Regions from separate parts of the Kitasatospora sp. NPDC059795 genome, predicted to be linked through region 1. Evidence: riboswitches for the same ligand, from Rfam matches in the RefSeq annotation. Region 1 holds a riboswitch; each other region holds the start of a gene.

Region 1 (2,191 bases):
AGATGATCAGGTCGCCGGGCTTGGCGTTGGCGATGTTGGTGCCGATGTTGGTGCCGGCGCCCGCCTGGGCCTGCGAGGTGCGCGGGATGGACACACCCGCCTGGGCGTACGCCCACTGCATCAGGCCGGAGCAGTCGAAGGTGCTCGGACCGGCCGCGCCGTACGAGTACCAGCTGCCCAGCTTCGACAGCGCGGCGCTCATCGCGACGCCCGCGTAGCCGGCCGGGGCCGGCGCGCTGAGGTCGGTGCGCGTGGTGTCGCGGGAGGCCCGCTCGGCCTGGCTGCGGGAGGCGTCGGCGGCCTTCGCCTCGGCCGCGTTCAGCTCGTCGCGCTCCTTCTGGGTGAGCGTGTTGAGCAGTTCCTGCGCCTTGGCCAGCTTGCCCTTGATGTCGTCCTTGTCGGCCTGCAGGGCCTTCGTGGTGGTGTCCAGCTCGGCGAGCTTCTGCTCCGCCTCCTTGCGCTGGCCGTCCAGCTTGGCCTGCTCCGACTTGAAGCTCTTCAGCAGGTCCGACTGGGTGGCGCCGACCGTGTTGAGCGCGCCCGCCTGCCCGAGGAAGTCGTCCGGGTTGCTGGAGAGCATCAGCTGCATGGTCTGCGGGATGCCGCCGTTGCGGTACTGCTCCGCGGCGATGTTCGCCAGGCTGTCCTGGACGGTGGTGACCTGGTCCTGCTGGCGGGCCAGCTGGTCCTGGAGCTGCGAGACCTGCTTCTGCAGGGCCTGCTGCTTCTCCGCGGAGGCGTTGTACGCCTCGGTCTTCACCTCGGCCTGCTCGTTGAGCTGGTCGACCTGCTGCTTGACCTGGTCCTTGGTGGGCGCCGGGTCGGCGTGCGCGCCGGTCTGGGCGGACAGCGCCACGGCGGTGGCGGCAGCGGCAGTGAGAATCGAGACCCGGGCACGGCCGACGGGCTTGGGACGACGATGGGACGCCACGAAGGCGGACTCCTTCTTCCTCACACACCGCCTACCGGGTGAGCTGACGGGTTCGGGCCGGAAGAGATGCCCTACAGCGCCTCACCGACCGCTGTCGCGGCCGACCTGGCGCCGATTCACCCCGGGGGAACGTGGTTCCCCGGCTCCGTTCGACAGCACCCCGGTGGGGCATCCCCGTCGGCGGATCGCGTTCTGACGATCCGCCCGCTGCGTCACGGACTCGGCGGCGACCTCCGCCGTCGCCCCCCTTGGGCGATCGACTCTGCGGCGGTCGAACCAAGACCCTAGTAACCGATCCGTGATCCGTTCAAATCCTTGTCCGAAAAAAATCTGAATCTGAGTCAATTACAAGGACGAAACTGACCGAATGTAAGGGATTCGTTGCGCAGTGCGTAGCATTTCCCGGTGCCCGCACAGAAAACGCGACGCCCGGACGTGTGCGAGATCACAGCGGTATCTCGACCCGTCCGGGCGTGTCACAGCGCGTCAGTTGCGGCCCTCTGTGGGCATATGTCCGATTCTTCGGGTCGTCAGACCCGGCGGATGGTCGAGATCGGCATCGCGTCCACCGGCATGGTCTTCACGACGTCACCGGTGTGCGGCGCGTGCACCACCATGCCGCCGCCGATGTACATGCCGACGTGGTGCCGGTCGCCGTAGTAGACCACCAGGTCACCGGGCTGCGCGTTGTGCCAGTCGGTGCCCACGCTGGCGCCGACGCTGCCCTGCGCCTGCGAGGTGCGCGGCAGCGAGACGCCGGCCTGCGCGTACGCCCACACCATCAGGCCGGAGCAGTCGAAGCTGCCCGGACCGGTCGCGCCCCACACGTACGGCGCGCCGCGCTTGCCGAGCGCCTTCGAGACCGCGACACCGGCGTAGCCACCGGCCTGCGGCAGGTTGCTCAGGTCGACCCGGTCGGCGCCGCGGGAGGCGGTGCCGCCGCCCTGGGTGATCGAGAGGCGGTCGGCGGCGGAGAGCGTGTTGAGCAGGCTCTGCGCCTCCTCCAGCTTGCTCTTGACCTCGTTCTTGGCGTCGTTGAGCGCCTGGGTCGAGCTGTCCAGCTCGGCCAGGACGGCCGCGGCCTCCTGCTTCTGCTGGCTCAGCCGGCGCTGCTGGTCCTCCAGCGACTTCAGGGTCTCCGCCTGGGTGCTGGCGGCCTGGTCGAAGGAGGACGCCTGGGACAGGTAGCCGTCCGGGTCGGAGGAGAGCATCAGGCGCACCGACGGGTCGATGCCGCCCTGCCGGTACTGGTCGCCGGCC
Region 2 (2,191 bases), on a different contig from region 1:
CTTCGCCGCCTACGAGCGGGTGCCGGGGGTGGAGCCGGACGGCGGCTGGGGCCCGGAGCGGGCGCTGCTGGTCGGGGTGTCCACGGACGGCGCGCGTCGGCTGCTGGAGCAGGGCCTGATGCGGCGCAGCTACCGCAACCTGGCCGAGCTGAACGCCCGCGGCCTGCCGATGCCGGACGAACTCGCCGGAGAGTTCGAGGAGTTCGAGGAGGCCGTGGCGCAGGCCGCGATCGACCTGTGCGGCGAGTGGACGGTGCCGGGGCTGGCCCGGCTGCTGCTGGAGGAGTTCCCGGAGCTGGCGCCCGAGGTGTACTAGGGCTGTCCGGCCGATCGTGCCGAACAGGCCCTGACTCCCGGGCGCCGTCGAGAACCTACGGCTGCAGGCCGAGCTGCTGGAGCCAGGGCAGCGGGTCGATCGGGGCGCCGCCGCCGGGGCGGACCTCCAGGTGGAGGTGCGGGCCGGTGACGTTGCCGGTGGCGCCGACCGCGCCGAGCAGGGTGCCGGGGGCGACCTGACCGGAGGCGGTGGCGATCCGGGAGAGGTGGCAGTACCAGAGCTCGGTGCCGTCGGGGAGGGTCTGGATGACCCGGTAGCCGTAGGGGCCGGACCAGCCCGCCGAGGTGACGGTGCCTCCGGTGACGGCGGTGACGGGGGTGCCGGTGCGGGCGGCGAAGTCCAGGCCGGTGTGCAGGTGCGCCCAGTGCGAGCCGGACTGCGCGAAGTGCGCGGTCAGCTGGTAGCCGGCCACCGGCAGGTTGTGCGCGGCGCGTTCGGCCTCGGCCTGCTGGGCGGCGCGCTTGGCCTCGGCGTCCTGTGCGGCGGCGATCCGGGCGTTCTCGTCGGCGGCGGTGCGCTGGCCGTCGGCCTGCTGCTGGATGCGGGCGGCGAGGGCGAGGCCGGGGTCGCCGGCGAGCAGCCCGTCGGAGGCCTCGTCGGCGGCGGTGACGGCCACCGGGGCGGCGGCCTGCGCGGGGACGGCGGTGAGGGCGCCGAGCGCCGCGGTCATCGCGGTGACGCCCAGCAGGGGCGCGCCGGCGCGGGACTGACGGGGCAGCCGGTGCCGGGCGGCTTCCGGCTCGACCGGGTGGTCGAGCAGCTGGGTGCCGGTGCTCTCGGTGTAGGTCGACGCCACGGGGGCGTGCTCCTTCCTTCCATGTCGCCGACCGGGTTAGCTGACGGGTTCGGAGGTGGAAGGTCTCCTACGGTCGGGCCCAGGGCCGTCCCGATTCACCCCGGTGGAACGTGGTTCCCCGGCTCCTGGGACACCCCGGGGGGCGTGCCCAAGTGGATTAGGCGTGGCGCACGGTGCCGCATGGTTACGGCGTTGCCGACCGCGCTGCGTTATCAAACGTTAATCCTATGGACCCCATGATTCCAAGCGCCTCCTGCGAGACGGTGAAGATTCCCTGACGCCCTATGGGCGATTTGTGACGATTCGCCAGGGGAGAGATGACGGATGGTGACCGCGCGGATGAGTATCCGTACTCACGCCCCGCTCCCGGGCCGACGGGAGCCTGGTGCCATGACCGCACGCGTTCCGAACCGGACCACCTCCGCCTACTTCCTGCAGGCCGCCGCCTCCTTCGCGCTGGCCACCGTCGCGCTCGCCCTCGGGATCGCCTACCTGCCGGTGAGCGCCTGGGTGCGCGCCTTCCTCTCCGTCGGACTGCTGTACGCGATCACCTCCGCGTTCACGCTGGCCAAGGTGGTCCGGGACCGCCAGGAGGAGGGCGCGATCACCAGCCGGGTGGACCAGGCCCGACTGGAGAAGCTGCTCTCCGAGCACGACCCGTTCAAGGTGGACGGCGTCTGATCCCGCCCCGGGTTGACGGCTAAGGCTATTAGCCTTAGCTTTGTGGCTATCGGCAGTCGGCCGGGCCTCCGGTGCCCGGCGCGCCGCGACGCCCGCCCAGGAGGCCCGCGATGAACAGCACCCCCGGAACCACCCGGTACCTCGACGTGGTCGGCGGCCGGATCGCCTACGACGACGCCCCCGGCGCCGGCGCCCCGGTCGTCCTGCTGCCCGGCATGCTCGACAAGCGGGCCGCCTACCGGTACCTGGTGCCGCTGCTGACCGCCGCCGGGCACCGGGTGGTCACCATGGACCTGCGCGGCCTCGGCGAGTCCTCCACCGGCTTCACCGACCACACGCCCGCCGCGATCGCCGAGGACCTGGTCGCCCTGCTCGAC
Region 3 (2,191 bases), on a different contig from region 1:
GCGAGCGACTGCCGCAGCGCCACTCCCCCACCGACGGCCGTCACCGACCCGACCGCCAGCCAGGTCAGCATTCGCCGCCGCCCCAGCAACGGCCGCCGGTGCCGCCCGTTCTCCCACTGCTCCACGATGGCCGCCTCCCGAATCACCCAGCAGGGACTCCGAATCGTCGGGGGCAGCATAGGTGGCGGGTCCATCGGGAATCGGGGACTTCCACAACGGTTAAGCATTCTGACGTATCGTCATTCGTCAGTTCGACAGAAACGGGTGCCCGGCGGAGTTCCATGGTCCGTCAGCAAAGGCGGACAGAAGCACTCAAATCACCCCACTGACTCGATCGCAAATGCCACCAAGACGAACATTTACTCACCAAGCGGCATAACACCCTAAAACGGGCACAAGATCGCCAACTCCCTGACGGCGCAGCAGTTCTCGCCGACCCCACCGCAGTTCGCCGGGAATTCCTTGATCGCGCTTTCCGGGCCCGGTGACGGCCGTCACAGGCATTTGCTAATCATCCTTAAATCCGCTTAATCTCCTGCCCACGTTCGTGGACACACGGACCCAGCTCACCCGGAACGCCGAATCCTGCCGCCGGGCGAGCCGGCTCATGCGAAACGCACCGCGGCAGGGGCGGGGGAACCAGGTAAGTCGCCCTGGGGCGGTCCTGACGGACCGGTCCGGGGCTAGGGGTGAAGCCGGGCGCACCGGAAGGTGCGCGCGGCCGGGCAACTCCAGCCCGAATCCGACAGCTCACCTCGCAGGCGTGGGAGAGGAACGCACCTTCATGCTGCCCGTCAGCTCCAAGCGCGCCCGCCGTCTGATCGCCACCACCGGCGTGGTGGGCATCGGCCTCACCGTCCCCGGCCTGATGGCCGGCACCGCCTCCGCCGCCTCGGTCGCGACCTGGGACAAGGTCGCCCAGTGCGAGTCCACCGGCAACTGGTCGATCAACACCGGCAACGGTTTCTACGGCGGCCTCCAGTTCACCGCCTCCACCTGGGCCGCCTTCGGCGGTACCGCGTACGCCCCGCGCGCCGACCTGGCCACCAAGGACCAGCAGATCGCCGTCGCCGAGAAGGTGCTGGCCTCCCAGGGCCCCGGTGCCTGGCCGGTGTGCTCCGTCAAGGCCGGCCTGACCAAGGGCGGCGAGACCCCGCAGGTCGACACCTCCGCCAAGTCCTCCGGCTCGCAGGACACCGCGCAGAAGCAGTCCCCGGCCCCCAAGGCTCAGGCCCCCAAGGCTCAGACCCCGAAGACCCAGGCCCCGCAGAGCCAGGCCCCGAAGCAGGCTCCGAAGCAGCAGGCCCAGCCGCAGACCGCCCCGGCCGCCAAGGCGGACGGCAGCTACACCGTGGTGGCCGGCGACTGGCTGTCCGCCATCGCGCAGAACCAGCACGTCGATGGCGGCTGGCAGAAGCTCTACGACCTGAACCGCTCCGTGCTCACCGAGGGCGCGGACATGATCTACCCGGGTCAGAAGCTGGCGCTCGGCAACGTCTCGGTCGCCGAGGCCCCGGCCCAGCAGTCCGCCCCGGCCGCCAAGTCCTCCTCCAACGGCTCCACCTGGAAGAGCAACCGCTCCACGGGTTCCGACACCGCCCCGGCCAAGCCGAGCACCCCCGCCAAGCCGAGCACCCCGGCGAAGAGCACCCCCGCGACCACCACCGCGAAGACCACCACGACCACCACGACCAACGCCACCACCGCCGTCAAGGCGACCGGTTCGAAGGCCGCGGCGATCGACTTCGCGCTGTCCAAGGTCGGCCAGCCGTACATCTACGGCGGCACCGGCAACGGTGGCTGGGACTGCTCGGGCCTGACCCAGGCCGCGTTCCGTCAGGCCGGCATCAGCCTGCCGCGCGTCGCCGCCGACCAGGCCGACTACGCGACCCGTGTCTCGCTGAACAGCCTGCAGCCGGGCGACCTGCTGTTCTGGTCGAACAACGGCTCCAACTCGGGCGTCTACCACGTCGCGATCTACATCGGCGACGGCAAGTACGTCGAGGCCGCCAACCCGAAGTCGGGCGTGAAGACCGAGACCATCGCCAACTGGGCGCCGGACTTCGCCGGTCGCGTCTGACCCCTCGCACGGCACCCACGCACGGCACCCGCGCACGGCGCTCTCGCACGGCGCACATCCACCCGCACAACGCTGCCCCCGAAGACCTGGTCGGCTTCGGGGGCAGCGGCC
Region 4 (2,191 bases), on a different contig from region 1:
ACCTCATCCACCGCAAGCGCGCGGACCTCGGCGACGACCTGATCTCCGGCCTGATCCGGGCCGGTGACCACGGCGAGCACCTGACCGAGAACGAGGCCGCGGCGATGGCCTTCATCCTGCTGTTCGCCGGCTTCGAGACCACCATCAACCTGGTCGGGAACGGGCTTTACGCGCTGTTCCGCAACCCGGGCCAACGCGCCCTGCTCCAGGAGTCGTTGGGGCGCGGCGAGTCCGGCCTGCTGGAGACCGGCATCGAGGAACTGCTGCGCTACGACGGGCCGGTGGAGCTGGCGACCTGGCGGTTCGCCACCCGCCCTCTGAGCATCGGCGGGGTGGACATCCCGGTGGGCGATCCGGTGCTGGTGGTGCTCGCCGCCGCCGACCGCGACCCGGCGCGTTTCGCCGCGGAGAACACCCTGGATCTGGCCCGCGCGGACAATCCGCACCTCGGTTTCGGACACGGCATCCACTACTGCATCGGCGCGCCGCTGGCCCGGCTGGAGGGGCAGCGCGCGATCGGCACACTGCTGACACGGCTGCCGGACCTCCAGTTGGCGGCCGATCCCGCCGAACTCCGTTGGCGCGGCGGGCTGATCATGCGCGGGCTGCGCGAACTCCCGGTCTCCTTCACGCCCCGCTGACCCGGTTTCGACCGCAGCCGCCCAGCGTCCGCCCGGAACCCCCAACTGGCCTAGCGGGGGCGCGTGGTGCGCCCCCGTCAGGGGCAATCCGGACATACATGGACGATTTGTGTGCAGAAAGTGAAGGTCCGTAATTTCGGCGTGATGTCGGTGATATGAGCTTGTGATTGTTCATCAGCTCTGCTTACTCTCCGATCTGCCCGCAGCCGTGGGCCCCGAACGCGGCACGCCGAGTCCTGTCCGCCGCGACCTCGGGACACCGACCAGGAACTCGGACAGGAGCGGGGGACCCAGGTGTGAACGCCGTAGCAGTCTCGACGGCTTGGGGTGAAGCCGCCCGGGAGCGGACGCAGTCGCGTCCCCCCTCCCCGGCGGCCGGGCCAGCCTCCCGGTCCGAACCCGACAGCTCACCTCGCAGGCGTGCGGAGAGGAAGTCCCATGCTGTTCACCGGTACCGGCCGCCACCGACGTAGCACCAAGACCGAGAAGGTCGTCGCCGCCGCCGGCGTCGCCTCCGTCGGCCTGGCCCTGCCCCTGCTGTCCGCCACCGGAGCGGCGGCCGCGCCCGTCGACACCTGGGACCGCGTCGCCCAGTGCGAGAGCGGCGGCAACTGGTCGATCAACACCGGCAACGGGTACTACGGCGGCCTCCAGTTCTCCTCCTCCACCTGGCGCGCCTACGGCGGCGGGCAGTACGCGTCCCGCGCCGACCAGGCCAGCCGCTCCCAGCAGATCGCGGTCGCCGAGCGGGTGCTCGCCTCCCAGGGCCCCGGCGCCTGGCCGGTCTGCTCGGCCAAGGCCGGCCTGACCAAGGGCGGCGGCAGCAGCTCCCAGGACACCGCCTCCCGCTCGCAGCAGCGGCAGGACGCGCCCCAGCAGAAGTCGGCCAAGCCGACCACGTCGCAGTCGAAGGCGCAGCAGCAGGCCCCGAAGACGCAGACGCCGCAGCAGGGCTACAAGTCCCCGAAGCCGGCCACCTCCGCGCAGGCCGCCGGGACGTACACCGTGCAGCAGGGCGACACGCTGTCCGGGATCGCCGGCGCGCGGAACGTCTCCGGCGGCTGGGAGCAGCTGTTCAAGACGAACCGGGACGTGGTCGGCGCCAACCCCGACCTGATCGTCCCCGGCCAGGTGCTCTCGCTCTGACCGCCGGTCCGGGCCCCCGATCCGTCTGACGATCCGTCCGCTCCGGGCGCGCGCCGAGCAGTTCGCGCCGCCCGGGGCGGTCCGTCGGCGGGCAAACAGGTGAACTACCAGTGAGTAGCCGGGCCACACGGTGAGACGGGGCCCGGCCGGGCGTGGCCGTGGGCAGGTCTGCGGCTAGGCTCTGGGCGTAACGACCACACATCCGCTTCCGCTAGGAGATGCCTCGTGCCGTCCATTGATGTCGTCGTAGCCCGTGAGATCCTCGACTCCCGCGGCAACCCCACGGTCGAGGTCGAGGTCGGTCTCGACGACGGCAGCACCGGTCGTGCGGCTGTCCCGTCGGGCGCCTCCACCGGCGCCTTCGAGGCGCTGGAGCTCCGCGACGGCGACAAGAACCGCTACTT

Evidence for each region. Region 1 has a riboswitch for cyclic di-AMP ahead of ACFV4P_RS11240 (NlpC/P60 family protein). Riboswitches for the same ligand answer to the same signal wherever they lie in the genome.
Region 2: it holds a riboswitch for cyclic di-AMP, as region 1 does, so the genes downstream of both, ACFV4P_RS25750 (M23 family metallopeptidase) here and ACFV4P_RS11240 (NlpC/P60 family protein) in region 1, are expected to answer to the same signal.
Region 3: it holds a riboswitch for cyclic di-AMP, as region 1 does, so the genes downstream of both, ACFV4P_RS19300 (transglycosylase family protein) here and ACFV4P_RS11240 (NlpC/P60 family protein) in region 1, are expected to answer to the same signal.
Region 4: it holds a riboswitch for cyclic di-AMP, as region 1 does, so the genes downstream of both, ACFV4P_RS04940 (transglycosylase family protein) here and ACFV4P_RS11240 (NlpC/P60 family protein) in region 1, are expected to answer to the same signal.

What each region holds. Positions count from the first base shown of each region.
Region 1 is NZ_JBHWID010000004.1:373,629-375,819, reverse strand. Features, by position in the region: gene ACFV4P_RS11240 (NlpC/P60 family protein) at 1-931, opposite strand, end outside; cyclic di-AMP (ydaO/yuaA leader) riboswitch at 946-1,096, opposite strand; gene ACFV4P_RS11235 (NlpC/P60 family protein) at 1,462-2,191, opposite strand, start outside.
Region 2 is NZ_JBHWID010000013.1:219,603-221,793, reverse strand. Features, by position in the region: gene ACFV4P_RS25755 (hypothetical protein) at 1-316, shown strand, start outside; gene ACFV4P_RS25750 (M23 family metallopeptidase) at 372-1,133, opposite strand; cyclic di-AMP (ydaO/yuaA leader) riboswitch at 1,144-1,307, opposite strand; gene ACFV4P_RS25745 (YiaA/YiaB family inner membrane protein) at 1,524-1,814, shown strand; gene ACFV4P_RS25740 (alpha/beta fold hydrolase) at 1,925-2,191, shown strand, end outside.
Region 3 is NZ_JBHWID010000008.1:356,980-359,170, reverse strand. Features, by position in the region: gene ACFV4P_RS19305 (hypothetical protein) at 1-125, opposite strand, end outside; cyclic di-AMP (ydaO/yuaA leader) riboswitch at 606-777, shown strand; gene ACFV4P_RS19300 (transglycosylase family protein) at 764-2,080, shown strand.
Region 4 is NZ_JBHWID010000002.1:217,291-219,481, forward strand. Features, by position in the region: gene ACFV4P_RS04935 (cytochrome P450) at 1-641, shown strand, start outside; cyclic di-AMP (ydaO/yuaA leader) riboswitch at 893-1,076, shown strand; gene ACFV4P_RS04940 (transglycosylase family protein) at 1,080-1,787, shown strand; gene eno (phosphopyruvate hydratase) at 2,013-2,191, shown strand, end outside.